DNA from 4 places in the Kiloniella antarctica genome. Region 3 is predicted to be linked to each of the others. Evidence: riboswitches for the same ligand, from Rfam matches in the RefSeq annotation. Region 3 holds a riboswitch; each other region holds the start of a gene.
The links. A riboswitch is a leader RNA that binds a small molecule or an ion and turns the genes downstream of it on or off. The one in region 3 is predicted to bind cobalamin.
Positions count from the first base shown of each region.

Region 1: another riboswitch for cobalamin. It lies ahead of ACFSKO_RS18770 (CbtB domain-containing protein); the one in region 3 lies ahead of ACFSKO_RS01210 (hypothetical protein).
Region 2: another riboswitch for cobalamin. It lies ahead of ACFSKO_RS09975 (ABC transporter ATP-binding protein); the one in region 3 lies ahead of ACFSKO_RS01210 (hypothetical protein).
Region 4: another riboswitch for cobalamin. It lies ahead of bluB (5,6-dimethylbenzimidazole synthase); the one in region 3 lies ahead of ACFSKO_RS01210 (hypothetical protein).

Region 1 covers NZ_JBHUII010000013.1:27,563-35,065, reverse strand. The annotation lists gene ACFSKO_RS18785 (heavy metal translocating P-type ATPase) at 1-70, shown strand, start outside; gene ACFSKO_RS18780 (flagellar basal body-associated FliL family protein) at 146-658, opposite strand; gene ACFSKO_RS18775 (c-type cytochrome) at 811-1,269, opposite strand; cobalamin riboswitch at 1,766-1,980, shown strand; gene ACFSKO_RS18770 (CbtB domain-containing protein) at 2,021-2,206, shown strand; gene ACFSKO_RS18765 (CbtA family protein) at 2,243-3,001, shown strand; gene ACFSKO_RS18760 (hypothetical protein) at 3,803-4,138, shown strand; gene ACFSKO_RS18755 (cupredoxin domain-containing protein) at 4,266-4,847, shown strand; gene ACFSKO_RS18750 (copper resistance system multicopper oxidase) at 5,030-6,745, shown strand; gene ACFSKO_RS18745 (copper resistance protein B) at 6,749-7,492, shown strand.
Region 2 covers NZ_JBHUII010000004.1:615,621-623,123, reverse strand. The annotation lists gene ACFSKO_RS09990 (substrate-binding periplasmic protein) at 1-703, opposite strand, end outside; gene mtgA (monofunctional biosynthetic peptidoglycan transglycosylase) at 975-1,640, shown strand; gene arsB (ACR3 family arsenite efflux transporter) at 1,933-2,949, shown strand; cobalamin riboswitch at 3,167-3,385, shown strand; gene ACFSKO_RS09975 (ABC transporter ATP-binding protein) at 3,688-4,461, shown strand; gene ACFSKO_RS09970 (ABC transporter substrate-binding protein) at 4,503-5,468, shown strand; gene ACFSKO_RS09965 (FecCD family ABC transporter permease) at 5,469-6,623, shown strand; gene ACFSKO_RS09960 (endonuclease/exonuclease/phosphatase family protein) at 7,006-7,503, shown strand, end outside.
Region 3 covers NZ_JBHUII010000001.1:251,238-258,740, forward strand. The annotation lists gene ACFSKO_RS01195 (N-formylglutamate amidohydrolase) at 46-993, shown strand; gene ACFSKO_RS01200 (hypothetical protein) at 1,382-1,555, shown strand; gene ACFSKO_RS01205 (transglycosylase SLT domain-containing protein) at 1,673-2,557, shown strand; cobalamin riboswitch at 2,687-2,891, shown strand; gene ACFSKO_RS01210 (hypothetical protein) at 2,928-3,269, shown strand; gene ACFSKO_RS01215 (MATE family efflux transporter) at 3,486-4,790, shown strand; gene ACFSKO_RS01220 (sensor histidine kinase) at 4,828-6,387, opposite strand; gene ACFSKO_RS01225 (response regulator transcription factor) at 6,407-7,186, opposite strand; gene ACFSKO_RS01230 (hypothetical protein) at 7,296-7,503, opposite strand, start outside.
Region 4 covers NZ_JBHUII010000004.1:394,426-401,928, reverse strand. The annotation lists gene ACFSKO_RS08860 (tetratricopeptide repeat protein) at 1-586, shown strand, start outside; gene ACFSKO_RS08855 (hypothetical protein) at 1,005-1,958, shown strand; gene bluB (5,6-dimethylbenzimidazole synthase) at 2,045-2,869, opposite strand; cobalamin riboswitch at 2,914-3,116, opposite strand; gene ACFSKO_RS08845 (NAD(P)-dependent oxidoreductase) at 3,230-4,120, opposite strand; gene ACFSKO_RS08840 (LysE family translocator) at 4,244-4,882, opposite strand; gene ACFSKO_RS08835 (DNA helicase) at 5,053-5,772, opposite strand; gene ACFSKO_RS08830 (helix-turn-helix transcriptional regulator) at 5,990-6,649, opposite strand; gene ACFSKO_RS08825 (aminotransferase class I/II-fold pyridoxal phosphate-dependent enzyme) at 6,662-7,503, opposite strand, start outside.

The sequences.
Region 1 (7,503 bases), on a different contig from region 3:
ATTGTCCAGTATATTTGTACTCTCGAACGCGCTCCGACTACGTTGGGTGAAACCTGTTTTGTTAGAATAAAGCAGCCTCAGTAAATTATAGATAAGGGATGCACTCGTAGCCTTGTGAACAGCGTTACGAGTGCATCCCTTATAATTAATGAACTAACATTTCTTTGAATAGCACGTCTTTGATTTTAATAGGTGTAGTTGCTGAATTCGCCCTTATCAACAGCTCTTCACGTAGCCGTTGGATACCAGCTGTTCCACTTAAATCATCAATTCGAAGTTCTCTTAAATACACTTGAAAATTATCAACTATTCTTGGCATGACGACTTCAACTAAAGGAATATCCGTCTGTTGTTCTAATTCCAAACTAATCGTGATTTTTAAAAAATGATCTCTATTTCCAGAGGGAATCAAATTTATTAAAAATCCAGGAATTTCATAAAATACAGCAGGGCCAATTACAGGTACAACTTCCTCGACAATTTCTTCTTCCACAGCTTCTTTTGGTGCAAACATACCTGTGAAATATGCCCCTGCAGCAGCAGCAGCAAGAATTAGAATGGGTAAGGCAACGAACAAGACAAGCTTCTTACCAGATAATCCACCTTTAGGTCGGGCCTCGACTTCTAATTCTTCTTCACTGGTCGTATCATCAGCCATAAGATAGTCTTTCGATCTCGATTGGAATAAGAATGTCTGAAATTATATGGGCACAAAAATTTCAGATCTTAATATATTTTAATCCGAAAGCATTAATACCTGTATAATTTTGACTAAATTTTCAATCAAGTTTCTACCTTTAGAATATTCTCTTACATGGTATGCTTCTGATAGAGTATCCCATTCTCTTCTTGAATTTCACGAATATAGCGGATGATGTTTTGGACGTCTACCAGCTGGACTTGCCGCTGAGGCGGCATGTTACCAAATTTCCAGTGATGCTGTCGTACTCCGTTCTTTGATGCCAGTATGAACGATTGATCGCCATGATGACCTGGATTATAAATATTATGGATTAACGGAGGGCCATTACTTGTTCCCGATCCATTGCTTCCGTGACACTGTGCACAACTGTTATTGAAAGCAATTTTTCCTTTTTGGGCTATAACAGAAAATTCAGGAACTTTTATTCCTTCCGAATCAGACATATTTTCAATTATGTTATTAGCAAAAACTCCTCCTACCAGTACCACAAATCCGAGTACAAAAATAATTTGGTATTTGTTTTTCACTTTCATATTCTTAAACTCTTCAAAAATTTTATATTTCATTGTATTCGTTTAATAAGTGTAATCTGTAAATATCAACATTAGGTTTTCTTTTACCTGTTGCCGGGAATTTCTAGTGTAAAGTAGCATGGATTAAAGGTGCCTGTTGTTGAGCTGGATCAAGGTGAAATTTGGTTTTGGGTATACCCCTCGCAAGTTGCCTCTACGTAACGATTTATCACGTCTTCTTTAAGTGGTTCCAGCACTCTTTTGTGTCTCTATTTGGTCCAGAGAAATTCCATTATATCAAAGAGAAATGGGTCTGATAAATGCTGCGCACAGCATACTGGCAGCTTGAACAGAGACCACCAATGATATTATTCTTACGCCTCGATCCGTTGTGACCATGTACAGTCCTCAAGCTATATTTTATATTTATGCTCAAATCACTCTATTTTCTGTCAATAACACAAAAATAAGCGGAGTATAATGCGTATTATCTTAGTGATAATAAGAAAAAAGTAGACGAATACTTCAAAAAATGAGTAGTTTGGGATATATATATTTATATGTATCTGGTCCCCCATAAAGGTTAAATATCTGGGGGTTAATAGGGAATACGGAGGAGTTTACCCATCAGGGAACTTTTAACCGTAGCTGCGCCCGCAACTGTATACGGGGAATTGCAAGTTAAACCCACTGGCCGCAAGGCTGGGAAGGAGCTTGCCATAAAGATCCGGAAGCCAGGAGACCTACCAGTCGATCTTATCAACGTTACCTTACCGACGGGTGTTAACGGTACATGGAGAAAATTATGAACTTATCAATAAATTCAGCGTCTTCTGTTGTTTCACAATCTCGCACTAATGCTGTTATGGCTGCTGCTGTTGCAATGATGTTTGGCATATTTATGGTATATGGAGTTGGCTTTGCCCAATCAGCAAGTCTACACAATGCCGCACATGACACTCGCCATTCTTACGCATTTCCCTGCCATTAATTTTGAAACGGAGAAATATCCGTTAGCGAGATCGATATGTTGAAAAGAATAATGTCAACGGCAATCATTGCCGGATTGGTGGCAGGAATACTTGTGTCTGTTGTACACGAATTCACCACAACACCAATTATCCTATATGCAGAAGAGTACGAAAACAGTGGAGAAAATCACCACACTCTTTTACAAGATGCTACTCAAGGGGGGGTAAAAAAGGCCAATGTGCACAGCGATACTCAAGGCCAGATATATCTGGCCGATACAGATTCAGAAGATGGTCAGGAAGAATGGGGACCTAACAATAGGCTTGAGCGTACGTTCTTTACCTCATTGGCTAATATACTGACGGGCGTTGGCTTTGCCGCTATTCTTGTTGCTTGTTTCACCTTTTCCGGGGAGAAACTTTCCGGTCGGCGTGGTGTAATTTGGGGTTTGGCTGGTTTTGCTGTTTTTACCTTGGCACCTTCTCTAGGGCTTCCTCCTGAAGTCCCTGGCAGTATGGCCGCAGACCTATCACTTCGCCAAACTTGGTGGATAGCAACGTCTGTTGCAACCGGTGTGGGGTTGTGGGTAATGATTTTTGGCAGTAAGACTCCGATCTATTTACTTGGGCTTCTCTTAATTATCCTGCCCCATGTTATCGGGGCTCCACAACCCACAGAAATAGGTGGGAATGCTCCGCCTGAACTTGCAGGGCAATTTGTTGCAGCTTCGATTGTGGTGAGCGCCATATTCTGGGTTATTCTTGGGTGGACCTCTGGAGCTTTGTGGAAACATTCCGGGGATGTTGCAAAGTAACCTAAAACTTTGGTGTGAAAGCCCTCATTTTAGAGAAGATCTCGCCCTTTTTGGGTGGGGTCTTCTCTTTGAAGACACAGAATTTTATTGTCCTTTGTATTTTCCAGTAAAAACTAAAAAATAAATGATTTCTTAACGTAAGAAAACAGATTAAGTGTATTATGAACTCCTATCTTCAAGTCATATGGCGAACGGTTAGCAAAGACAAAATCACGAATTTGATGGAACCAATAAATATATTAAAAGCTCTCCCTGATTTTGGGTTGGAGCATTGGATAAACAATGGGTCATGCAAAGCTATAGAAAAAAATAATTTTGCTTATTCAAGTGAAGATAGAGATAAGAACTCACCTTGTATTGTTACACTTAAATTTAAGATTTTCCTAAAAAAATCAGACGAATGCTTTCATAAATCTAATTCGGAAAGTTATTATTACAAAGCAATTCCTTTGGCATTTATTGCTGGGAATCTAGGGCCTGAATTTAGATCAAAGATCAAAATCATTTGCGAAAAGCTCATTACGCAAGACATACCGCATTACTCATATTCTACTGATAAAAGGAACCTGACATTCCTGTTCTATAGATCTTCAAATGTTTTACTTGTTTCAGATATTCTTTTTATTTCATTGAAAAATTCTTAAAAAATTAACAAACCTAATGTAATTTATATAGTAATTTTACTATTCAATGAGGAGGTAACTCAAATATAATTTATATAAAAATCTACTATTTTAAGAAAATCATAGGTATATGAAAAAAAATCTTGACCAATTTAATGTCTGACCTTATGTAAAATTAATGTTTAGAACTTTTCGCACCATGATAATGTTGATTTTAGTACTATCTGCTTCTGTTGTGGAAGTTGGTGCTTTTAATCATGACGGCGATGCTAGTCATCATGAGGTGGCTTCTCAAGATACTCTTAACACTATTTCACAAAATTCTGATACACAGAACTCTACTGATGATTGCCAACAGATATTTCATTGTAGTTCTTCGAACACATTATTTCCTCTTATATTAGATCAAAAAAGAGTAAATTTCTTTCAGTACACGCTTTGGAGCTTGACCGAAAGTTTGTCTTTACTTGCTCAAGCTCCAACAGTGGACCTTCGTCCACCACGGTACCTGTAACTCCAACGGGTCGGCTTCATTCGACACGATATTTAGTGTCAAAATTATCAAAATCACAGGTTTTGACGTTGTCGCCCACCACTTCTCAAAAAATCAATTTATCATACTATTACTGCTGGAGTTGCAGATGAAATATACTTTAACAAGCCGTCAGGCCTTTCTTTCTTCTCTCACCGGATTTATTCTTTCAATAGGATTAACTTCTTTTGCTATGGCTGGTGCTGGGCACGGAAGTTCAGAGCAACCTACAATTGGAAAAGCTGGGGATGTCTCTCAAGTAACTAGGACAATTGAAGTTAACCTTGAAGATAATTTTTTCACACCTGAAAAGATTACAGTAGATAAAAACCAAACCGTACGATTTCTAATTTCGAATTCTGGCGAGTTCGTACATGAGTTTAATATAGGTACGGCTGCAATGCATGAAGAACATCAGAAAGAAATGATGATGATGATTGATCATGGCATGTTGGAAGTTGATAAAATTAACCGTGATATGAAAATGGGAGATGGCGAAGCGATGAGCCATGATGATCCAAATTCAGTTCTATTAGAGCCTGGTGAATCTGCCGAAATTATTTGGAGATTTCCTGAATCTGCCGAGCTTGAATTTGCCTGTAATGTCCCTGGACATTATGAGAGTGGTATGGTCGGGGAAATAAATGTTGGCGATAAAGACCATGCAGAAAATGGAACTTCTCATCCTTAATTTTTGTTTTCTCTGTAAAAATTCTTGAGATTTGGCACTGAGGTGTTTTTGATTTAATGCAACTCAGTGCCTAAAGAATTTATGAAAAACAGCATTCAAAAATAACGAATATATATGTCTAAGATAGTCTTGAAAAAGATAATCGATGATCATGGGTATCGTACTTGATGAGGATAAAATTCATGAAACAGTGGCTAATTCGATTTAACACAATAATATACGGTTTTGTTACACTAACTCTTCTCTGGACATCAATTGCAAAAGCTGAAGTCTATGACTTAAGCGTAGATAATATTATCAAAAACACTAATGGTTTTAGTAAAAGCAGTATTGGCTACAACGGTACAACCCCAGGGCCTGTATTGCGGTTTAGTGAAGGAGAAGATGTTACAATTAATGTTACAAACAATCTTAAAGAAAGTACATCTATCCATTGGCATGGATTAATTTTGCCAACAGATATGGATGGAGTTCCTGGCATTAGTTTTGAAGGAATTGCTCCTGGGGAAACGTTTAAGTACCAATTTCCTGTCATGCAATCAGGTACTTATTGGTATCACAGCCATTCCAGCTTTCAGGAGCCTGACGGGGCTTATGGGGCTATCGTCATTACCCCAAAAAAACGCGATCCCTTTAGATATCAACGCGATTATGTTGTTCAACTTACCGATGAACATGAAGACTCTGGCGCAACGATAATGCGTAATTTAAAAATGATGGATGATTATTACAATCGGTCACAACGCACATTAGGCGATTTCTTCTCAGACATCTCGTCTAAGGGTCTTTCAAAAACTTTAGATGATCGCTTGAGTTGGGGTGAGATGCGAATGACCCCTTCTGATATTGAAGATGTACAGGGGTTTACAACTCTGGTAAATGGAAAAACTTCTGAGCAGAACTGGACGGGTATTTTTAAAGCAGATGAAAGAGTACGTCTGCGGTTTATTAATTCGTCTGCTATGACTTATTATGACATACGTATTCCTGGACTTGAAATGACTGTTGTAAGCGCAGATGGCAACAACGTGCAGCCAGTCAAAGTTGATGAGTTACGTATCTCTGTTGCTGAAACATATGATGTCATTGTTCAACCAAAGGAAGATAAAGCTTACACCATTTTTGCAGAATCAATGGGGCGAACAGGTTTTGGTGCCGCAACATTAGCTCCTCGTGAAGGCATGGTTTCTGATATTCCTCAACTAAGAGAAGTTCCTCTCTTAACCATGTCGGATATGGGGATGGATCATGCTGGTATGAATATGTCGGATATGGCAGGCATGGAAGGCATGGAAGGCATGGATCATTCTAAAATGACTGATATGTCCAATATGAAGACTATGGACCATTCCAAAATGTCCAATATGAAAGGAGGAAATATTAGACCAGATCCTTTTTATGCTCCGGGAAGCGGGTTGATGCCTACAGCTGCAAACAGTGGAAAATTTCTTTCTTATTCTGATTTAAAAGCTCAAAAACCTCTTTACAAAGAGCGAAGTGCAACTAGAGAAATTGAATTGAGATTAACTGGAAATATGGGCCGATATAGTTGGTCTATAAATGGAATTAAATATGAAGACGCCGATCCAATTCGTCTACAATATGGAGAGCGTGTTCGTTTTAAATTTGTCAATGAAACCATGATGACTCATCCGATGCATCTACATGGTATGTGGTCAATTCTTGACAACGGAAATGGTAAGTGGAATCCCGTAAAACACACTATATCTGTTGCACCAGGAACTACAGTCTATTCAGAAACTGAAGTTGATGCTGCAGGTCAGTGGGCTTTCCATTGCCACCTTTCCTATCATGCTGCGGCGGGTATGTTTCGCAAAGTGATTGTTGAAGGCGGCCCTACTGCAAACCTTTTAAATAAAACTCAAACGGAGGGTTAATTCATGAGCTACAAGTTTAAAGGAGTGACAACATCATCCCTTGTTCTTGGTGTTATTAGCCTTACCGGACTTCTTCTCACATCGGGAACTTCTATTGCAGGTGAATCTCCTTATGTTTACTACGGCATAAATTTTGAACAATTCGAATATCGCCTAGGTGAAGAACAAGACTTGTTTGTATGGGATGGGGATGCCTTCATCGGCACAGACGAGGTCAAGTTACGTTTACGGTCTAGTGGAGATTATTCACTTGATGACAGTACATTTGATACTCTGGAACATCAGGGGTTGCTTCAAGTGCCAATTTCAGACTTCTTTGATGCCAAAGGAGGCCTTCGTTATGACAGTCCCAAAGGCGAGAACCGTGGATATGCTGTACTTGGTTTTCAGGGAATGGCCCCGCAATGGTTTGAAATAGAGAGTGATGTATATCTAAGTGAAAAAGGTGATGTTTCGGCAAGATTGGAAGTGGATTATGAATTACTACTGACCAATCGTTTGATTTTAACTCCCACAGCAGAGATTGATGTAGCTTTTTCAAATGATGCTGAAGTAGGGGTTGGTTCGGGGCTTAGTACAATAGAAACTGGCCTTCGGCTTAGTTATGATCTTGTAGGCCGAAATATTGCTCCTTATGTAGGTATAAATTACGAGCGTAGCTTTGGTCAAACCCGTGACTACGCCCGTGAAGATGGTGAGGAAGCTGACGATATAGCTATTGTTACCGGATTACGGTTATTATTTTGATTGTAAGATAT
Region 2 (7,503 bases), on a different contig from region 3:
TATCGTTTAGGTTATCATACACTTTTTCGAGTTCAGAGGTTTTCGGGACGCCGAAATAATAGCCACTGCCTTCGTTGTATATGATGTAGGACGCGAAGACGTAGTCATCGATCCCAGCATTATTCAATGCTGTTTGAATTGAAACGAGATCTGCAATCGCCATTATTTTGAACCGACCGCCTTTGAACATCTGAACCATGTTTTTGTCATCGATACTGACTATTTTTTTAATTCTCGGGTCTTTGTCGAACTTATCGTTATAGGTTGTTCCGCGTTTAACACCGATCAAATATTTATAGAGATCCTCATAGCTCCCGAGGAGGTGCTTATCACTTTTGTGTACCAGAAATAAAACGCGTGTTCTGGCATAACCGATTGGTCCAAGGTATTTAACGAAAGCTTCCCGTTCCTCCGTTTTTCGTACGCGAGGAACAATGACAGGTTTCATTCTCTTTACCTGTTGAAGGCTCTGCGCAAAGGGAACATCCTGCCATTCTAGCTCATACCCTAATTGCTTAACGGCTTCTTCAAGTAGCTCAACCATGACGCCTTTGATTTGGTCATTATTATCTTTGAAAATGTAGGGCGGGCGGTCGCGCCAGTGAGCGATGAGTTTATCACCTTGAGAGAAAGAAGAAGCTGAAAACAAAGAAGTAAATAGTATGAAGATTACCGCAAGCATATACACCGCATGCTTTTTCATTATTTTCTCCAGGCCGTTTGTGCAGGTCATTATACAAACTGATAAGTTAATTTTTGGGAAAATTTGAAAAATAACACTGCTATAATTAGCTGTTCTCCAAGGTTGTCATCGTATTAACCTTATCAAGGGGTGTATCAATCCATAGCGAAAAACTCATCTTTTTCATGAGCTCTTGTACCTTGCATGGGGATCTATAAACTCACCTGACTTCACGTATCGGCGACAGGTCTTTGGGTCGCTTAGGGACATCGCAATGGATAAACATAAATAGATGAAGATCTTTTTTCGACGGCTTATTTGGGCGTGTGTGTTGATCGGGCTGGTCTTTCCCGTGACGACGATCCTGCTCTACCGGGTACTGCCGCCTCTGGCGACGCCACTCATGCTGATCAGAAGTTCTCCCATGAAGTATGACTTTGTCGCGTTGGAAGATATTTCGCCAAACCTTATACAGGCGGTTTTAGTTTCTGAAGATCAACGTTTTTGCCAACACGCGGGCTTTGATTGGAAACAAATGGGAATTGTCTGGGATGAGCTTTTGTATACAGGGACGGCTTCACGGGGGGCGAGTACCATCTCGATGCAGACTGGCAAGAACCTGTTTCTCTGGCCCTCTCGCAGTAAAGTTCGAAAAGTACTGGAAGTCCCTCTGACACTGATGTTGGAAACACTGTTACCCAAACGAAGGATCTTGGAACTCTATCTTAACATCGCAGAATTTGGGGATGGTATTTATGGGGCTGAGGCCGCAGCCCAAGCGCACTTTAATCGCGCGGCAAAAGGACTGACACGTGCTCAAGCAGCGCGCCTTGCTGCCGTTCTGCCCAATCCCTTGGACCGAAATGCCGCGCGACCAAGTCAGAATGTTCAAAAAGCTGCCAACCGTATTTCAGGAAATATCAGGGTTGCTCCTGCGGCCCTTTGGTCTTGCCTTTAAATTACCTGTTAAAAATATAATTTTAGCCAGATTTTTCTGGCCAATTTTTGCTCGGGATACTGAATTTAAGACATAAGAATTATGAGATTTTATAATAAAGTAGCCTTGAGTGAAATTGTTTTTAAAAGCAAGATTACTTCAGCGGTTTTGTTTTGTATCTTACCAGATAGAATGCTGACCGAATAATATTCCACGGACTTATGTACGCCTTGTTCTGAGTGCAAAAATGAATAGCCGTCGAAATAAAGCACGTTATTGTAAATTATATTTATGCTGATTGAGGTAAAACAGAATGGGTGTTTTTGAGCGGTTTTTGTCCGTTTGGGTTGGCCTTTGTATCGTTGTTGGAATCGTATTGGGTTTATGGCAACCGAGTCTTTTTCAAAAAGTTGCTGGATTAGAAATTGCTCACGTCAACATCGTGGTAGCTGTTTTTATTTGGGTGATGATTTACCCAATGATGGTGCAAATTGATTTCTCTGCCGTAAAGGATGTTGGCCGAAATCCTAAAGGCTTGCTGCTCACCATTGTGATTAATTGGTTGGTAAAGCCATTTACGATGGCGGCATTAGGTTGGTTATTTTTCAAAATTTTATTTGCCGATTTGGTCGATCCATCATCGGCACAAGAATATATTTCGGGGATGATTTTACTCGGTGTTGCGCCATGCACGGCAATGGTATTCGTTTGGTCGCAACTAACCAAAGGCGATCCTAATTATACCTTGGTTCAGGTGTCCGTTAATGACGTGATTATGATTTTTGCGTTTGCGCCTATTTCAGCATTTTTACTTGGAATAAGTGACGTTCAGGTGCCGTGGGAAACATTATTAATCTCAGTTGCTCTTTACGTGTTGTTGCCATTAATTGCAGGTGTGTTTACGCGCAAAATTTTGAACAAAGGTAATAATGAGCAACCCTTAAATGACTTTCTGGCAAGGTTGAAACCTTGGTCAGTTATCGGATTACTCGCAACCGTTGTTCTATTGTTTGGGTTTCAAGCAAATACAATTATTTCGGAACCAGAGACTATTGGATTAATTGCCATACCTTTGTTGATACAAACGTATGGAATTTTTATTATTGCCTACCTTGCAGCCAAATGGATGAAGCTTCCGCACAATATCGCGGCTCCTGCTTGTCTTATTGGTACATCGAATTTCTTTGAATTAGCTGTTGCCGTTGCAATTTCGCTTTTTGGCCTAAACTCTGGTGCCGCTTTGGCCACAGTTGTTGGTGTGTTAGTCGAAGTTCCTGTCATGCTTTCACTGGTTGCGTTGATTAATCGAACTCAACACTGGTTTAAATAGGCGTGAGACTGGCCCGCATATCGGCATATTTCGATATATGGGCATTAAAAGTACAATTGCAGCATTTAGATAACCCTTTTAGGCAGAATATTCTTGTTTGGCTAAAAGATTAGGCCAGATTTTTACCAGTTTTAGCGGAAAGTTAGTTCTCTGATTGCATTTGGGTATGGCAGGGTTAAAACCCGTCGGTTTTGCACTTGTGTTTCATAATATTTTTTGTCACCATCTGCGTGATGGTTTCTGGATATCTAAGCTGAATCCGGGATGAAAAGGGAATACGGTAAGGTGTAACCTCATAGGTGCCAATTCCGTGACTGCCCCCGCAACTGTATGTGGTTAGCCGCTCTGAGAGTACCACTGGATTACTAAAATCCGGGAAGGTTCAGAGAAGCTTTGATCCATAAGTCAGGAGACCTGCCATCGTGTTATTAACTCAAACCGGGCGGGGTGCCTCGGAAAGGATGATAGACATGGCGACAGGCTCTTTTGCGTCACATCACATCGGTTTTCGATCCTCCTCGTGCGTGCACGGAGGGTGCCATGAAACTGATTGCGCGATATCGATATCTCTTATCAAAATTTTGTAAAACGTTTGCACGTCTAGCTTTTAGCACGACGCAGCGAATAGAGAGCCAACACTCTTTTCAGAGATGGTCTTGTCTTTGTTGATAAATATGGATAGTAATGTTATAACATTACGTATTTATTTGTCGTGAATTAGATAAGAAATCCTGTTACATGAATAAAACGGCTTTAGAGGCCTGTAACCTGTCCTGGGGGCCAAACGGGCGCGAGGTTATCCTGCATGAAACCAGCTTTAAGGTTGGTGCCGGACGCATACTTGGCGTCGTTGGGGCCAATGGTGCAGGAAAATCGACCCTGTTGCGGTTGCTGTATCGCTATTACCGTCCTCGAACCGGGCAGGTTCTGGTTGATGGTGAAGATATCCATGCCATGGGGGCCAAGGCTGCTGCGCAACGCATAGCCGCTGTCCTTCAGGAACAACCGACAGACTTTGCCCTCAATGTGCGGGAAATTGTTGCGCTTGGCCGTACGCCGCATCGCAGCGGCCTGTCCGGCTATGGCGCACGCGATGCCGAGATTGTCACATCAGCACTGTCTAAACTCGATTTGTGCGGCTTTGCTGACCGATCATTTGGCACGCTTTCAGGAGGCGAAAGGCAACGAGTCATGGTTGCCCGTGCATTGGCACAAGAACCCCAAATCCTCATTTTGGATGAGCCGACCAATCACCTTGATATTAGGCACCAGCTGGAGGTTCTGACCCTGATCCGGGGCCTGGGGCTGACGATTATTACCTCTTTGCATGATCTCAATCTGGCCAACACATACACCGATGACGTGTTGGTCCTGTCCAAGGGACACAGCCTGGCTTTCGGTCCACCCGAAACGGTGCTGAGCGAAGAACTGATCACCCGTGCTTTTCACGTCAATGCCCGGATCGAGCGACTGGAACCCAGTGGTGAGAACCACTTTACCTATCACCTTTAAGTATCTTGCTCGCTATTAGCGACCTGTTTTGGAGAATACCCATGCGTAAATATATATCCTGTATGAGCCTTTCAGCCTCGGCCTTTGTTCTGGCATTATCGACAACCGCTGTCCGTGCTGCCGACTATCCTGTGAGTGTACAAAGCTGTGATCGAGAAGTTGTTTTTGACGCAGCGCCAAAGTCGGCGGTTTCCAATGATGTAAATCTCACTGAAATGATGCTGGTTCTTGGCCTGCGGGACAAAATGGTGGGCTATACCGGGATTTCCGGATGGAAAACGCTGGATGAAAAAATGCGTGAAGGCGTAGCAGAACTGCCGGAGCTTTCAGAAAAATACCCATCGAAAGAAGTTCTGGTTGGGGCTGATGCGGATTTTTATTTTGCAGGCTGGAACTATGGCATGAAGGTTGGTGGTGAAGTGACGCCAGAGAGCCTCAATCCTTTTGGCATCAAGGTGTACGAACTCACGGAATCCTGTATTCATATCGGGGGCAAGCCAAAGGTATCGATGCAGGATATGTACAATGATATCTTAAATCTTGGTAAAATTTTTGGGGTAGAAGAAAAGGCCAATGACCTTGTTGCAGGTTATGAGGCCGAGTTGGAAGCTTTCCAGTCCACATTGAAGGTGCTAGAGCATCCGGTTCGGGCGTTTGTTTATGATAGTGGTCAAGAAAAACCCTTTACTGCCGGGCGTTATGCGATGCCAACCGCGATGATCGAGGCTGCGGGCGGGCGCAATATCATGGATGACTTTGACAAAAGCTGGGCCAAGGTCGGCTGGGAAGCGGTTGTCGAGCGTAACCCGGAAGTGGTTGTTATCGTGAATTATGGCAATGTCACTGCAGAACAGAAAATTGAGTTCATGAAAAATAACCCAGCCTTTGCCGATATGGATGCCGTTAAAAATGATCGTTTTGTGGTGCTGGAATACGTCGAAGCAACGCCAGGGCCCCGCAACATCAACGCCGTGAAAAAACTCGCAACCGCTTTTCAGGGCAAGTAAATGAGCATCAGCAAAATGGAGGGGCCTCTGTTGCCAGATGAGGCTTCCCGCAGAACTGGCCGAAGAACAGGACGAGGAACGACTTCCCAAAAAACACACGTGTTACAGAGCTTGGTGGTGAAAGCTCTGGTAAAGCCAAGCCGATCATTTGCGCTCATTTTAGTCGTGGGTGTTATGTTTTTGGTATTCTCCATTTGCGTTGCGATCAGTGTCGGGGCCATTTCGGTCCCGATACCAACGGTTTGGGGGATATTTTTAAACAAGATTGTCCCTGGATTCATTGAGCAAACCTGGTCTGCGGGTCGGGAAGCCATCGTTTGGGAAATTCGTTTTCCTCGTACAATCTTGGCGGGACTTGTTGGTGCTGGTTTGGCGCTGGTTGGTGCGACCTTACAAGCCGTAACCCGCAATCCGCTGGCGGACCCGCACTTGCTTGGGATTTCATCAGGTGGGGCTTTTGGTGCTATTTTAGCTCTGTTGCACACGGGGTTATTTATTGGACTTTTTACCGTGCCTTTGTTGGCATTTCTTGGGGCGCTTGGTGCGTCGGCCTTGGTTCTCGGTGTGTCCAGGTTGGCGTCGGCAACCTCATCGGATCGTTTGATTTTGGCAGGGGTTGCTGTCTCTTTTGTGGTGATGGCTGCGGCCAATGTCTTGATCTTTTTGGGTGATCCTCGGGCCACTCATACAGTTGTATTCTGGATGCTTGGCGGGCTGGGTCTGGCGCAGTGGTCTCAACTTATTTACCCGTTGGTTATCTTGATCGGTTGCAGTCTGTTTTTCTGGTTCAAATCCGGTGATCTCAATGCAATGACGGTGGGGGATGAGACGGCTTCTACATTAGGTATTCCCGTGACGCGTTTTCGACTGACAATTTTTATTGTCGGCGCGCTTATTACAGGGGTGATGGTGGCTTTTTCAGGCATTATCGGCTTTGTCGGATTGATGGTCCCGCACATTGTCCGCATGTTTGTCGGCGGTGATTACAAGCGGGTGTTGCTGGCCTCAGCGCTAGTTGGGGCGATATTTTTGATTTGGTCGGATGTTATTGCTCGGACGATTATGGCGCCAGACGATATTCCCATTGGCATTATTACCGGACTGATTGGCGGGTTGTTTTTTATCTGGCTGTTGGGGCGGCGCAATAAGGTTTAGGTTTTTCAACTTAATGACCCAGAAGAAAGACAACTTGGATAGGACAAAAGCTGAAAAGGCAGGATGTCAAAGCTTGAGCTTCTCCTTACTGGAAAACGGACTTTGTGCTTGCTTTCCTCGCAAGGTGGGAAAGAATTTAAATGAAATCCTTATGGACTAATGCTTGGAGAATTGATCCTTAGCTTAAGCAGACCATTTTCAAGATCTCTACCGCAACAATACTCCTAGATGAGTAATTGGTGGTACTTTGTCCGGAAACGAATGTTCAGGAGAATAATGTAGAATAAACCAACACTAATACGATTGATCGCGGTTCCTAGCCTGTTAAAGTAATTTCAAAATTAATGCAAAATCAAACAATAATACCTAAAGGAACATCCGTATGAAATTTTGCAGTTATAATATTCAGTACGGGATCGGCAAGGATGAGCTGGTCAATTTCAACCGGATTGTCGCTGAAATCGGGACCCCGGATGTAATTTGCCTACAAGAGGTGGAGCGCTTTTTACCTGAAACGGGGATGAGCGATCAGGTGCGGGAATTGGCGGCACTCTTCCCAGCTTACCACTGGGTCTATGGTCCGGGGGTGGATGTGGATGCTGATATTGTTGAATCAAATGGTCACGTGCGCCATCGTCGCCGCCAATTTGGTAACATGTTGCTTTCAAAAGCCCCTATCCTGTCGTCTCGTAATCACGTTTTGCCCAAACACGGGTTGCTGGATGCCTTTAGCTTGCAACGTGGACTACTCGAGGGCGTGATTAATACCCCAAGCGGACCGCTGAGGGTATTTTCGACCCACTTTTCACACTGTTCACCGCAAGAACGCCGGGATCAGGCCGAGACGCTGCTGGACATCATTCGCCGTGGCCCGGACCAA
Region 3 (7,503 bases):
AACATCGATGCATAAGAATAAACGACGTACCTTGGCAGAGAACTTATGACTTTTGATATGAACGAGATGGGAAATAAGCAACCGACTCTCCCCACACCGACAACAACGGATCTGGGTATTGGTGTCGTAAATGAAACCGAATCTTATCGCCTGCACCTTCCCCAAGAACAGACTTTGCCGGTTGTTCTCTCCTCCCCCCACAGTGGAAACAATTATCCAACGTCTTTCATCGAAGGCTCACGGCTTGATAGCCATAATCTAAGACGCTCCGAGGATAGTTTCGTAGATGAGCTTTTTCAAAATGCTCCCAAACTTGGAGCACCACTGCTTTGTGCATTATTTCCTCGGGCTTTTGTTGATGCAAACAGAGAACCATTTGAACTCGATCCTCATATGTTTGAGGACGAACTTCCAAGTTACGTCAATACCAACTCACCAAGAGTTGCCGTTGGGCTAGGTACAATTGCGCGAAACGTGACAAGCGATACCCTAATCTATAAAGACAAACTCACTTTTGCAGAAGCAAAAGAGCGGATAGAAAAATTTTACTGGCCCTACCATCAAGTTTTACGGCAACTCGTTGATACAACGAAACGAAAGTTTGGCTTTTGCATCCTCATCGATTGTCACTCCATGCCCATCCTCTCAACCCAAGCGACAAAAAATAACCCAAGGCCCGCCAAAGTCGATTTTGTACTTGGAGACAGATTTGGAAAGTCCAGTTCAAGCATCATCGGTAAAACTGTTGAATCTATTCTCAAGGCTAAAGACTATCGGGTGCTAAACAATACCCCCTATCCTGGCGGCTTTATAACCCAACACTATGGTGAGCCATCTTTGGGAATAAACTGTCTTCAAATTGAAATCTCCAGACATTTATATATGAACGAAGAAGCTATTGAACGACGCCCGGAGATAGACGATATCCGATCTCTCATGGAGCAGATCGTATTAAAGGTCGGAACCATAGACGTAAATTCTCTCGACTATTAAATCGCGCCCAATAAGGTTAGATATAAAGATCCTTATTAAACGACATGCATGGCAGATTTTGCCCGATCTATTAATGTTCTTTCAAAATATAGTGACCCCCTCAAAGATTAATTACCAAAGCCCTCCCAAAAAACACCCTCTCTGAGTATAGGATAAAATGACGTCGACGGGTCCGTTTAATACTTATATTAAGATTTTATAATTACTAAATATTTCAACACTTAAAGCATCATACCATCGAGAAATTATCTGCAAAAACCTTCCCCACCTTACTTCTATAGCAATCAATAGTTAACCGATTCTCCAAACTCGCTGGCCTTATATTTGCACTGTTAAAGAAGGTACAGAACTTCCCGTCAAAATTTTGACCTCAGCTAAGGAGGAGAGAATGTTACACTCAGAGCACCGTCAAGACTTTCTTATTCGTAAAAATGAAGAACCTATAAAAATTTTGGCATTCAAAGAAGACGAAGCCAAAAATTATATAGGCCGTGTTACCCGGCGGTTCCCAAAGGCACATTGGGAAATTCTCCCAAGAATGTTGCCAATCCAAACAGATTAAGAACTCAAAAAATCCACTGCCAAGCTAACAAGAGTGACTATCATAAAGATGCTTGATCAACAGCAAGATATATACTGGCATATATCTTGCTGAGAAGGAGGGGAGAGGAGAAGTAATATGGTACCCCGTAATTTAGTTTTATTTTTCAGTGCAAGTCTTTTGGCCACCGTTTTAACGGGCCAGCACGCCTTATCCCAAGAGATCAAAGGTAATAGCGACATCTGTGCTGGCATTATAACAAAAACAGAAATGCAGAAAACCATTCCGCTTCACCTTCTCCGCGCGATTTCTTTGGTCGAATCAGGAAAATGGGACAAGAAAAAGGGGGCAAGAGTTGCCTGGCCCTGGACTGTAATGGCAGAGGGGAAAGGCAGATATCTCCACTCAAAAGAAGCTGCAATCAATGAGGTGCGCAAGCTCAAGGCCAAGGGCGTAAGGAACATCGACGTTGGTTGTATGCAAGTTAACCTTCATCATCACGCCAAAGCTTTTTCTAATTTAGAGGCCGCCTTCGACCCACAGACAAACGTTGCCTATGCTGCTCAATTTCTCATTGATTTACGTAAAAAATCTCCATCATGGACTTCTGCTGTTGGACGCTATCATTCATATAACCAAGAATTTAGCACTCCCTACAGGCGCAAAGTTCTTAAAGCTTGGAGGGATGAAAAACATCGTCTTAATAAAGAAATGCGAATTGCGGCCTTAGAAAAAAAGGCGATAAAGCAAGCCGCCATTAAGGCCAGACAGCCCGGCGCCATTTCTGTAACACATATCAAGGTTGAGGCTGATCCCAAGCTTATCAAAAACGTGCCCAAATCGAGCCCACGAAAGAAAAATATTACTAAAAACACCCCCGCGGACAACAACATCACCAAAAATGTATCGACACCGACACCGACACCGACACAAATGATTATTGCGGATACTCCTAAACAATCATTGGATAATCGCTCTATCGCGACACGACTATTTTACACTATCAAGAAACAAGAATCCTAACGTCCGATTTGAAACCAAGTAGAGCAAATATGACATATGCGACACTTTCTTAAACGGATGAGGCTTTCTTCTCTAATTTACCGATCAAACACTCTCCACCAATTGACACTCGCCCCATTCCTCAAGTAACGTTTCCTAAATCGCGAGGTTCCCCCTGTGGGATGAAAAGGGAATTTGGTGACGTCCGAAAGGATTGAGTCCAAAGCTGCCCCCGCAACTGTAAGTGGTTAGACTTTGTCATGTTGCCCACTGATCTCAACAAGGAGATCGGGAAGGATTAGACAAAAGTTGATGATCCATGAGCCAGGAGACCTGCCATCGCATTGTTCAACCATTAACCCGGGCGGGGTGCACCGGAGGAGATAGTACAATGTCGACTCTTACGACTGATATCGGTCATACTGAAACATTTTCACATACAAAACTCAATGACGACCCCAAGTCGATTATCCATCAAATGGTAATGATCGACAGCTGCAAACGTACGCCTGCCGAAGACGCTATCCTGGCTTGGATTTTGAGTCTCCCAAACGAGCTTGATCCAGCATCAGCCGCCAAACGCTTGCTGGATAAATACGAGGATCTCGCAGTAAAATCCAATGAAGGAGCGATCAAAACCCTTGGATTTTTAAAACAAACAGCAGAGTATCCCCAATCCCGCCTGTCGAATTGTCGACGGAAGACCAGATCCCAACGTAGATATCACAACTGAAAAAAAGACGAAGGCAGACACCGCGACCTTTGGCGAACACATACTGTGTCTAATCTAAAGAGTCTTTTTGTCCTCCTTTTTCTCTCTGCCAATAAGCTTGTTTAAAATAAGATTTTACTGATAAATAGAAAAGGTTGGCTTGTGTTTTCATATAAAGGGGCTGACCTTTTCTAATCATGACGTCTTTTTTATTGTCAATCGACACAGCAGGCTTTTTTGACCGATCAATACAAACGCATTCTTGTTCTTGCGACCCCCCTTATCATCTCTAATCTGACGGTCCCTCTATTAGGGGCTGTCGACACTGCCGTGATGGGTCATCTCCCTGATCCGGCTTATATTGGTGGTGTCGCAGTGGGGAGCACAATTTTCAGCTTCTTATTTTGGGGTTTCGGGTTTCTTAAAATGGGTACTGTTGGCTTTACAGCTCAATCCTTTGGTGCCGAAAACAAAGACGAGCAACAGGCCTCGTTACTGCGTCCGCTTGTACTCTCGATTATGCTTGGCTGTCTGCTGATACTTTTCCAAGCCCCCCTATTAAAGCTATGTGTTGATTTGATTGACGGAAGCGAGCAAGTTCGTACTCTATCCCTTGATTACAGCTACATACGGATATGGAGTGCTCCGGTAACCCTCGCAAACTATGCCGTTATTGGGTGGTTGATTGGAAAAGGGGAGCCACGCTTAACTTTCCTGCTTCAAGTTCTAATCAATACTGTAAATATCCTCTTGGATTTACTTTTTGTTATTGAGCTTGGTTGGGGTGTGGAGGGCGTGGCGCTGGCCACTGTTATTGCAGAAGCTGTTGGCCTCATTGCCGGAATTTGGTTCATCCTGAAACGTTCTCATTTTCTCGAACAAAAAATAAAGTGGGGAAATGTACTTGAAGCATCCCATATTCGGTCCCTCTTTACGGTAAACCGCGACATATTTATCCGAACATTATGTCTGATCTTCTCTTTTGCCTACTTCACACGTGTTGGAGCTAATCTTGGTGACAGCACACTTGCTGCAAATGCAATTCTAATGCAATTCATGTATTTTTCTGCTTATGGGCTGGATGGCTTTGCACATGCGGCAGAAATAACGACGGGCTATGCCAAAGGTAAAAAAGACAACACCGAATTTCGAAATGTCGTAAAAGCCAGCAGCTTTATGGCCTTACTTACCTCGGTCGTTTTTTCTCTGATTTTCTATCTTTCAGGATCAATGATTATTGGCCTATTTACCGATATCAACAGTGTAAAAGAAATTGCCCATAACTATCTACCATGGGTCATTTTAATGCCTATGATTAGTGTCACAAGTTTTCAACTTGATGGCATATTCATAGGCACGACACAAACCAAAGAGCTTAGGAATGCAATGATCCAATGCTTGATTATATTCTTAGGTAGCTGTTGGATTTTCGTACCTTTATGGGGAAATCACGGTCTCTGGTTCTCGATGTCAATTTATATGGCGGCCCGTGGACTTACTTTATTGAGGTATTACCCTGCACTTGCTCGATCTATTGGATAATTCACGATCAACTCCCCCCTACTTCTTGAAGAGAGTTTTAATCGGTGTTTTGTGGAAGAGAGACAATGATGGATAGCCCCCCGTCCTGTCGGTTTTCAGCACGGACATAGCCTCCAATCGCCTCGACATTCCGTCGGACAATCCAGAGCCCAATCCCCATATGGTTATTACTACTGGCCGTTTCGTCGAGATCTTGATTGGATTTGCGCGGACGATAAGACACATAACGCTCAAATATCCGCTCCAGCTCGCTTTCCGGGACACCAGGCCCACGGTCCCGCACAGCAAGTTCTGCGGTTTTCTTGCCGTTGATCAATTCGACCGTCACCGTTGTTCCCCGCGGAGAAACTTCCAATGCATTATCAATGATATTTTCCAAGATCGTCTCAAGCATATCTTCGCCAGCCAACACGGAAATTTCATGATCGATAGAACTTTGAAGAATCACTCCTTGCTCAGAGAAACTCACATTGTAGGCCTCTAACATACGAAGTAACAAAGCAGAAAGGCCAATATTTTCACGAGGTGGGTCGAGTAGTTCTGCCGAAGTATGTTCAAGGTGTCGGGCTGTAGAAACTAAATTCTCCAAGCGATCAAGAGCTTCCTCGACAACTTGTAACGCACGTTGTGCTCGTTTATTTTCTGGCTCAACGGTTTTATTTAATGGTTCCAGAGCTTGGCGTATAATCGCAAGAGGTGTTTTAAACGCATGGGCGTTATCTTCAGCAGCCCTGCGGATTGAGTCAGATGATTCCCGTAATGTATGCGTCATACGGTCAAATTCATAGGCTACGGGTTCAAGCTCCGGAACCTTATTTCCGACCATAAAACTACTTTTCCCAATACGACCCTCTCGAATACCGCGGGCGAGATCACGAAAACGAGACAAATCTCGCCACACTGTAAAGACAAGGATTGCCAGAATAAATGCCATCCCAAGATAAATTGCAGAAGCGATCTGGACCTCGAGAGTTTTCCAATAGGGCTGTCCGATCGAAGAACCAAGAAAGACCTGAGCAGATTGCGTCGCAATAACGGCCCAACAACCTGCATCGGTCTGAATTGCCGTCATCGATGTTAGGAGCTCTTCGACCCCACTGGGACGAAGGTGGCGGATCGCCATCGGACGTTCAATTAAACAACTGGCTGTAAGGTTATCGAATACACCTTGCTCGACCAGTGCTTGTCTTTCTTTTCTCAGTTCATCAGGAGAAAGTCTCGGCTCAGAAGCGACAAAGAAAACCCCCTGAACCCCCTCTTCGCCCACAGGTCGGAAGAGAACTTTAATACCGTTTCCCTTGGTCGCAATACGTTCAATTTCCTCAGGTAACTCTAAAAGAGAAGAGGGGTCTGCCCGTTCTAACGTAGGACGAAGGCTTTCAGCCATCAAACGTCCTTGCTCTCTCACCGCCGTTAAAACGATATTTTGACGATCAAGATCTGCTTGGCGAAATTCTTGATACAATAGAGCAGGCACTGCAAAGAAAACCAGTACCATGATAACGAATTTGGCAATAAGAGAGTGTACCGCCCGATTAACACGGGATCGCCTTGCCTTGTATTCGTTGCCAACTGTCACAGTACTTTGAGTTTTCACGTTATAACTTCCTGGCTAATCAGGCCGTTCCAGACGGTCCATCGTTCCGCCAGCGGTAACCAAAACCAGGGTAATTTTCGATATGCTCGAAGCCTTCATCGATTTCCCGGAACTTCTTTCTTATCCGCTTTATAAAGGACCGGACATTCGCCTTATAGCCATCCGTTCCATATCCTGCGACAAAGTCTTTGCCATGTACGAGGTCATATATTTGTCTGTAGCTAACGTCATTACCAATACCTGTTGCCAGGAAACAAACAATCGCAAACTCAGTTAAGGTCAAGTCAAGCTGCTCGCCCTTCCAATAAGCCCGCATAATGTCTTCACGGATCTCAAGATCCCCCACTCTTGTGGACGATGGATGTCCCGTTTGATTGTCGCTTTCCTGAGCAGGAGAGAAACCTTTTGTACCCTCTGCAATCAACCGTAAACGTTGCAGTATAATGGGAAGACGTCGCGATTTATCGATGAAATCTACCGCCCCCCAGCGTAATGCCGCCTCTTCATAAATTTCGTCACTCAGCATAGTCAGAAAAATAACTGGATTATCCATCCTGGCTTCACGCAACCGGCGTAAAACGGCAAGGCCATCAAGGCCAGGCATGCGCCAATCCAGTAAGATAGGATCTAGCGAAGGTTCATTGAGAAGGAAACTCAAGACATCCGAACCATTGTCAAAATCAATAACTTCGAAGCCTTCTTCAGAAAGGTTCAATCCGAGTGATTCACGGAAAAGATCATCATCATCAACCAAAATAACGCGAGGACTGGTTGTTTCCATTACGGACGCTGCCATCATTTTCTCTCTCCTAAAATCTCGATCTTCAACTTCCCACCAGGGATATTTATGTACGCATATTCAGTCTCTGGCGCTTCTATTCCAAAACTGTGGGCCATATTATTACGAATCAAGGGGATACCTTGTTTGGCACATAGTCTTTGGTCGAAGGTGCCCCTAGTAAAAGCTCTTCAAAGCAAGTCTGAATGAGTTTTTGCTCTAGGCTGCTTACATCATCATTCGTATTTGGCGAAGTCACGCCCAAAGGTTTTTCCACATTTTTCAACTTTTTCTCGACACCGTTCGCTTCGCTTTGAAGTCCGCTTTCATAAGCGAGA
Region 4 (7,503 bases), on a different contig from region 3:
GCAGGCTTGCGTGAAATTGGCGACTCTTTATCTTGGCCGTGAGGGCCGTGGGAGCGTTGAGATAGATGAGACAAAAGCCGCTGAATTTTATGATCGGGCTTGCGCGGGAGATAATGCGGAAGGGTGCACTGGGCTTGGTAAGATGTATAGCGAAGGCCGAGGTGTCCAAGCGAATGATCAAAAGGCGGTGAGCTTCTTTAAGAAATCATGTGATCAGGGGTATCCCAAGGGCTGTTCTTCGCTTGGGTATATGCATTTCAAGGGGCGGGGCGTGGAAGAGGATGCTCTATTGGCTTTTGTTTTCGTGGGGCAAGGTTGTAAGGGGGGCGATGCCTACGGCTGTACCAATCTTGGTATGTTGTACGATAAAGGCCTTGGCGTAGTTGAAAATCAGGCCAGGGCTGTTGCTCATTACAAGAAGGGGTGTGATGGTGGCGATATTTCGGGGTGTACTCGTTTGGGGCTTATGTATCAAAACGGACGCGGTGTTGCTCAAGATAAAGTAAAAGCGGCTATACTCTTTACCAAAAGCTGTGACGGCGGGCAGGCGGATGCCTGTATGAAATTGGATACCCTCAAAAATTAAATAATTGGTGAGGGGGGAATTTTAGATATCGTAGTCTTTATTTTTGACCATCACTTTGATTCAGAAGAACATTAATTGTATTTCACTGTAAAGTATTTAAGATTTACGTCTTATTTAATTGAGTGTTTTGTCTAAATGTAACTTAAATACATGTGTTCATTTTGTGTTTAATGTAGATGTTCTTATGTTTCACGGTTTATTCACTTATTTATTATGGCTTAGTGGTTTTAATATTTGAATTGATATTAACGTACTTTGCCATCATTTGTATTTATTTGATGTAAGTGCTTTCGTGTTATTTATGAACGGTGAAATCGGTAATTTGTTTTATGAGGGATTTTCACCTCCATCCTTTTATATTGTGTTCATAGGTAATGGTCTTCCTGCCTTTTGTTAGGCGACTGGTATAGGATCTAATATGCATTACGATAGTGATAAACCCGTCTTTAATTCCAAATCGAAAGTAAGGGAGGTTAGCTCCCGGATATATGAGGTTGAACCTGTTGAGTCACGTGCTTTGGCCAATGATTTGGTTTCTTTTGACCTTTCAGTCGATAGCGTGGTGGCAACCGCAACGCTCGAATACGACAGCAGCCATCGCTTTGTTACGCTTTTTTGGGGCGACAGTGATGTGGGTGAAACGTTGGATATTCGTAAAATCAGAAACTCAAACCGGGTCGTCGGGGGTAATCCTCTGCCTGAAAATACGATCAGAGTTCAGCATGTTTACGACGTTCCCGCGCCGCCAAATCGTGGATCGAATTTTCTGTTTTATACCGTGTTACAAGATGGGGAAGGCCGACGAAGCTTTGGTCCAGCCCAGCAGATCAGTGTTATTCCGCGCTATGAGTTTATTTTAAGGCCTGTGATCTTGGAATTCAATTCGCATTTGGACGGTGCTTTGGAACAGGAAACTGAAATTTCAATCGACATGATCGCCGTTCATGCGGGGGAGCGTATTTTTCATAAGCATTGGGAACCGGATGTTGTGACAAATGGTAATCTTGGCCCTCTCCCAACCGAGGAAAGGTTCCCAGTGTTCTATAAGTTGACGGGCAGTCAGCTCAGACACGATATCCCATTGGATAGTGAAGATGGGATCGTTATTAATTTTGTCGCGAAAGAACGAGAGAATACGGCCAAAGACGCGTGGGAGTTTCTTGTGGATGTTTTTACCGCAGAATTTGATGACTCAGTTATCGCGGTTGATAACGGCCAAATACGCGGGTTTCATCCGATAAAAAACACGGGACCAAGACAAGAGAAACGTTATTTGGGTGTTCAGGATGGGTACTTTGAAGCAATCATGAATATAGAAATGAATTTGATTGTCCCGCTGGATCGTGCTCCGGGTCAGGTAGTTTCCGATTAGTATCGTGTTTTTAGTGGACTAATTTTGATATGAACACCCGACCCCAATATGTTTGTGGGGCCGGGTGCTTTTCTTAAAGCTGTTACTTATTTGCGGTATTGCCCATCTTCGATTGACCTTTGATTTTGTTCCAGGGTTTCGAGCAGGCTGGTGGCAAAGGGATCGTCAGCGGTTTTATCAAACTCTTCAAAGTTGACGACATCGGCCATGGGCAGTCGCGGTAACCATCCTGCCAATTGTAGTTCAGGTTTATCAAAGAACTCAGACACATATCCCAAACAGAGATAGGCCACAGGCGTCACTCGTTTGGGCAGTTTGAGGATTTGTTTTAATTTTTTCTGATCCAGAATACTAACCCATCCAACACCGACGCCTTCTGAGCGGGCGGCAAGCCAGAGGTTTTGTACAGCGCACACGGTACTATAGAGATCCATGGCCTTAATATGGGTGCGCCCGATCACGATAGGTCCGGTGCGGTCCTTGTCACAGGTGATACAGATATTAAGCGGAGATTCCTTGATCCCTTCGAGTTTGAGGTTTTTGTAAGTATCACGTTTTTCCCCCTCAAACATATCTGCGGCTTCGTCGTGGGCCTTTTTAAACAGATTATGTACCCGTTGTTTGGTCTCATCCTTTCGGATCAGAATGAAATTCCACGGCTGCATAAACCCGACAGAGGGCGCATAGTGGGCGGCGGTTAATATCCGGCTCAAGACTTCTTCGGGAACGGGTTTTGATGTAAACTGCCCGCGTACGTCACGCCGGGAAAAGATGGTTTGGTAAAGCGCGTCGCGTTCTGCTTCGCTAAAACTATGATCTGTAAAGGCAGGATTGTTATAGTTGGGGGTGGAAGCAGTATTGTTTTTGGTATGTATGTTTTCATTAAAAACTGTCTGGTCGCGCGTTTCCATTTCAGTCCCCTTAATGGAAAGTTAAAGCAGCGTTTGTCCACACGCTGCATAAGGCTCTCCAGGCCGGTCTTCTGACTTGGGTTCGCATCGGTCCTGTCCCTTCCCGGATCTCTATAAAACACCAGTGGGTAACTTACAGGACCAATCCCCCTTACAGCGTTGGGCACGTGACGGAATTCCACCGCCTTCCCGATTATCCTCGTCCAGTTTACAAACTTTTTGAGACACCTGAAGATATGATCAAAGCCGGAATTATGCCCCGGCAGTTTCTGTTTTTATCTTAAGGTAATGGGAAGCGTCCTTGAGCTTGATCAAGGATGGGGAGGGCCACCAATATAATTTTTGATCGGAAGGAAGTTTCTATCCTGCTTCCGGTAACCTTTTACGTAAAGCCTCAATCACTTTGGTTTCGGCAGACGCAGCATAACCATCGTCCATGGCAGCTTGGAAGGCGTTTAGTGTTGCTTTGCCTATTTCGGGATTGAGGCCAAGTTTTTGGGCGTATTTCAGACCGTAATCTGTGTCTTTCAGACGCCATTTCGTGGAAAACAGCACGTCTTTTTCGTGGGCGCCTTCGACCATTAGGGGAGCGTTGCGGGCCACTTGTGGGCTGCCACAGCCGCCTGAGGCTAAAGCCATGGCAACGAGGTTGAGGTCGAGACCAGCACGTTCGGCGGTAATCAAGCCTTCAGCGGCGGCGGCAATCTGAATTGATCCCATCAGATTTACGATAAGTTTATAAGCTGAGCCAGATCCTATCGGGCCAAAGTGGATCTGGTCCCTTGAAAGGGGCGTGAGCAAAGGCATGGCTTTGTTGATGGTTGATTGCGCGCCGCCTAGAAACAGGGTGAGGAGACCACTTGCGGCGGCTTCTGGAAGGCCGGTTACAGGACAGTCGAGGTAATCAAGTCCGGCTTCTTTTGCCTGCTCTGAGAGTTCCACAACCCAATCGTGGGACAGGGTTGAACACTCGATCGCAAGCGCTCCCGGTTTTAGATCTGCGGACAGAATACCACTTGTACCAGACCACAACGCGCGCGAGGCGACATCATCCCCAACCATAACAAAGATCGCATCGGCCCCGATCGCGGCTTCTGCGGGGCTTGATGCAAGGGTTGCTCCGCGTTCTATCAAAGGTTCGGCACGGGACGTGGTACGGTTATAGACATGGACATCGTGGCCCGCATCGATCAAGCGCCCGGCCATACCCGTGCCCATTAAACCCGTTCCAATAAATGCAATGCGTGCCATGTGACTGTTCCAAAATGATATTTTAAATCTGGTAGGAACGGTAAAAGACAAGCGCCGGCATTGAAAGATAAAAGTGGTTTCTTAGAGGTTGGTTAATGTCGGAATGCACCCGAGAGGCTGAATTTAGGATTTAGACGTCAGGATTTTATAGCTGGCAAAACAGAAAAAAGCCCCCAATCCAGCTTCAATCCACCTGCGGGCCTTTTGATAGGCGCCGACCATAGGTGCAGTTGAAAAGGCAATAGCGTAAGTCATGTGACCAAATATGGATATCAGGGTTGTGCCAAAAACGATGGAGCATCCAACCCAAAGCGGGGCAGAGGCATCAACAGCCAAAGACATCACAGCAACCCAGGTCAGGGCTGCCTTTGGATTTGTCATCTGGATCAACAAACCCCGGCGGTAATAAGCAGCTGGTCTGCCTGTAATGCCGAGATCAGTCGCAACAATTTTCTTGGTCGTGGTCGCAGATCGGAAAGACTTGAACGCCAGCCAGAGCAGATAAGTCGCACCAAAAATTTTGATGGCAAACATGACCGAGGCATAAAGGGACAACACAGTGGTAAAGCCCCAAAATGCCAGTAATCCCCAAAAGAAGGTTCCTGTGGCCACGCCAAGTGCAAGGGCTTTGCCTGACTTGCGCCCCACAGACATGGATGTCCCGATAACGGACATGATGTTCGGACCGGGGCTTAACATCCCAAGTGAAAAGGCACCGAAGGCAAGTAAAATACCTGGCAGGTATGAGGCGATTGGGTCCATGTGAGATTCCTAAAAGGCGTATTGTCTTACAAGGATTTAGCTTAACAACTCAGGATGTTCGATAAAGAACCAATCTTGAAAAGGATGAGGAGCCACTCAAGGGTATTCATAAGTTTTTTATTTTTTTCTGGTTTGGCCCCTCACTTTTACATGATCGCTTAGATTATGTGTCAGACAACAGTCTGAAATTGGATTTCTCCGTTATGTAAGAAACAGGTTTTGGTAAAGAGAGTTAAATCAATGGGGTTGGGCAAGCGGACATCCGAAATGTCAGGGTGTGATTTTCCGGATAGGTCATATGTACGGTCAATTTGTGTGATGAGTACGACAATCAATCCTGCTTTGCAGGCAAATGATTTCAGCTCTGATACCTGAGTGGAAAGTTTTGGGTTTTGTCGTTTTTGATCCAACAGTTGCAGGTAATCGATAACGATGACCGTCCCGCATGGTACAGACTGTAATTGATCAATAATATAGGGGGCACAGATATTGTCTGACGTATCCAATTTGAAATTATCTGCGAGGGTTGCAGGGTTCACATCAATTTCTTCAAGCCGATTTAAAACATCTTTCAGCGTGTATTCAAGCGTATAGAAGAAACCTTGCCGTCCGTCTTTTATGGCCGTGACAATAAGTTTTAACCCCGTCATTGTTTTACCTTGTCTAGGGCGTGCACCGAGCAGGACAAGGTCGCCGGGAGTTAAGCGACTGAGTAGTTCAAGTTCATTGCTGGAACGGCTTGCTGATACACGTGCTGCGAGTAAGCTCCAGCTTTGAAAGCCTTCTTTTTTTGCAATACAATCAAGTGCCAAATTTAAAGAGATATTTTCTTTGCGCGACAGTGATTTTGCGGAGCGTTTGAGTTGAAAGACAGGTGCCGATAATCTCATAAGAGAACCTCCTATTGCGAGCCGGGGGCACAATCCCTCCTTATGTGTGATGCTCGAACAGTGGGTTCTATGAGCTAACTTACACCCAGTATGTCGGATACTTTCCCAATCGGAGGGGGGAGGCACGGGTCATGCCTGTACCTGTAACGTACTTGAAGCTTTTTTCAAACGCAATATCTTGGATTTTTTTAAGAAATTATCATCCTTTAAATTATGATTATTCTGGCCGCGCCTGCTGCTTCTTTTGCTTGAGGTAGTTGTAGATCGTGGCGCGGCTGAGGCCGAGGACGCGGGAGGCGTAGGCGGTGGAGTTTTTGCCGCTAAAAGCGCCGTTGTCTTCGAGGGCAAAAACCAACTCTTTGCGTTGAGGTCCGGTCAGTTGCTGGATGATGACGCCCTTTTCGATCACCCAGGCATTGACGAACTCGTTGATACGCTCATGCCAGTCTTCCTTGAACAAGGCTTCTGGTTTTTCGCCGGTGTCCGGCACTGCGATCAGGGCGTCGAAGGCCTGTTTGGCGATATGAAAGTGAGAGACATCGGCGTTCAGGCACATGATTCCGGTGGGGCGATCTGTGTCATCACGGATCACAACGGAGATGGATTTAAGCTGTTTTCCATCCCAGTTGATTTTTTCATAGGGGCCGATAATGCGGTCGTTGGGATTGAAGTCAATCTCGTGCAGCAGCGACGGTTCGCCCAACTCCCGCTTGGAGAAATTATTGGCAATATGAACCACCTGTTCGGTTTCAAGGTCGTGTAACACGACCTCGATATAGGGCCGGAACAACGCAGAGATGGCGTTGGCGATCTCTGCGTAATTTCTGAGGCCGGGTTTCATATTTGTTTTTTGGTTGGGGTTAATGTTCGCCACCATAAGATCGCCTGATTAAGCAAAGTTGTTTTTGGTGTAATCGGATAGCTCTTTCAGCCCGACCCGTAAATGTTCAATCGGGGCACCGATGCCAATACGAATATACCCATCGAGGCCATAAACATCGCCCGGCAACAACATGATGCTGCGTTTTTCACGGATTTCGTGGATCAACTTGGTGGAATTAATCGGCATGGCATAACGCATAAAGGCCATACCACCCGCCTTGGGAAGGTGACAGCTGTATTGATTGTTTTCTTTTAACCAGCCAGAAAGCAGATCCACATTAGCGTTTAAAAGCGTGCGGCTACGGTTCAGGACTTCGGCGCGTTTTTCTGGTTGGATCACGATGTTGGCCACGTACTCGCTGATGGCGCTGGTGGTGATTGACGTATAATCTTTGGCCTGCCAGCAGGTGTAGATGACATCCGCGGGGCCAACCAACCAACCAATGCGCAAACCCGGCAACGCGAGAGCTTTGGAAAGTCCTGCTGTGACGATGGCTTTGTCATAGAGGTCGGCAAAGGTGGCGGTTTCGTGACCATCCAGTTCTGAACCGCGATAAACTTCATCCGCATGCAGATAAAGATCGTGCGCGCGTGCGATATCCACAAGCTCCGTCATCGCGGCTTCGTCGAGCAGGCTGCCTGTCGGGTTGTTGGGATGACAGATGGTGATCATCTTGGTGCGCGGGGTAATGGCGGCGTGCAGCTCATCCATATCAGGAAGCCAGCCAAGTTCTTCGCGTAACTGTACTTCGACCACATTCACACCCAAAGCCTTGGCCCAGCCCCACATTTGCAAATAGTTCGGCACAAACACAATCAGATCATCGCCGGGGTTTAGCACCGACATCA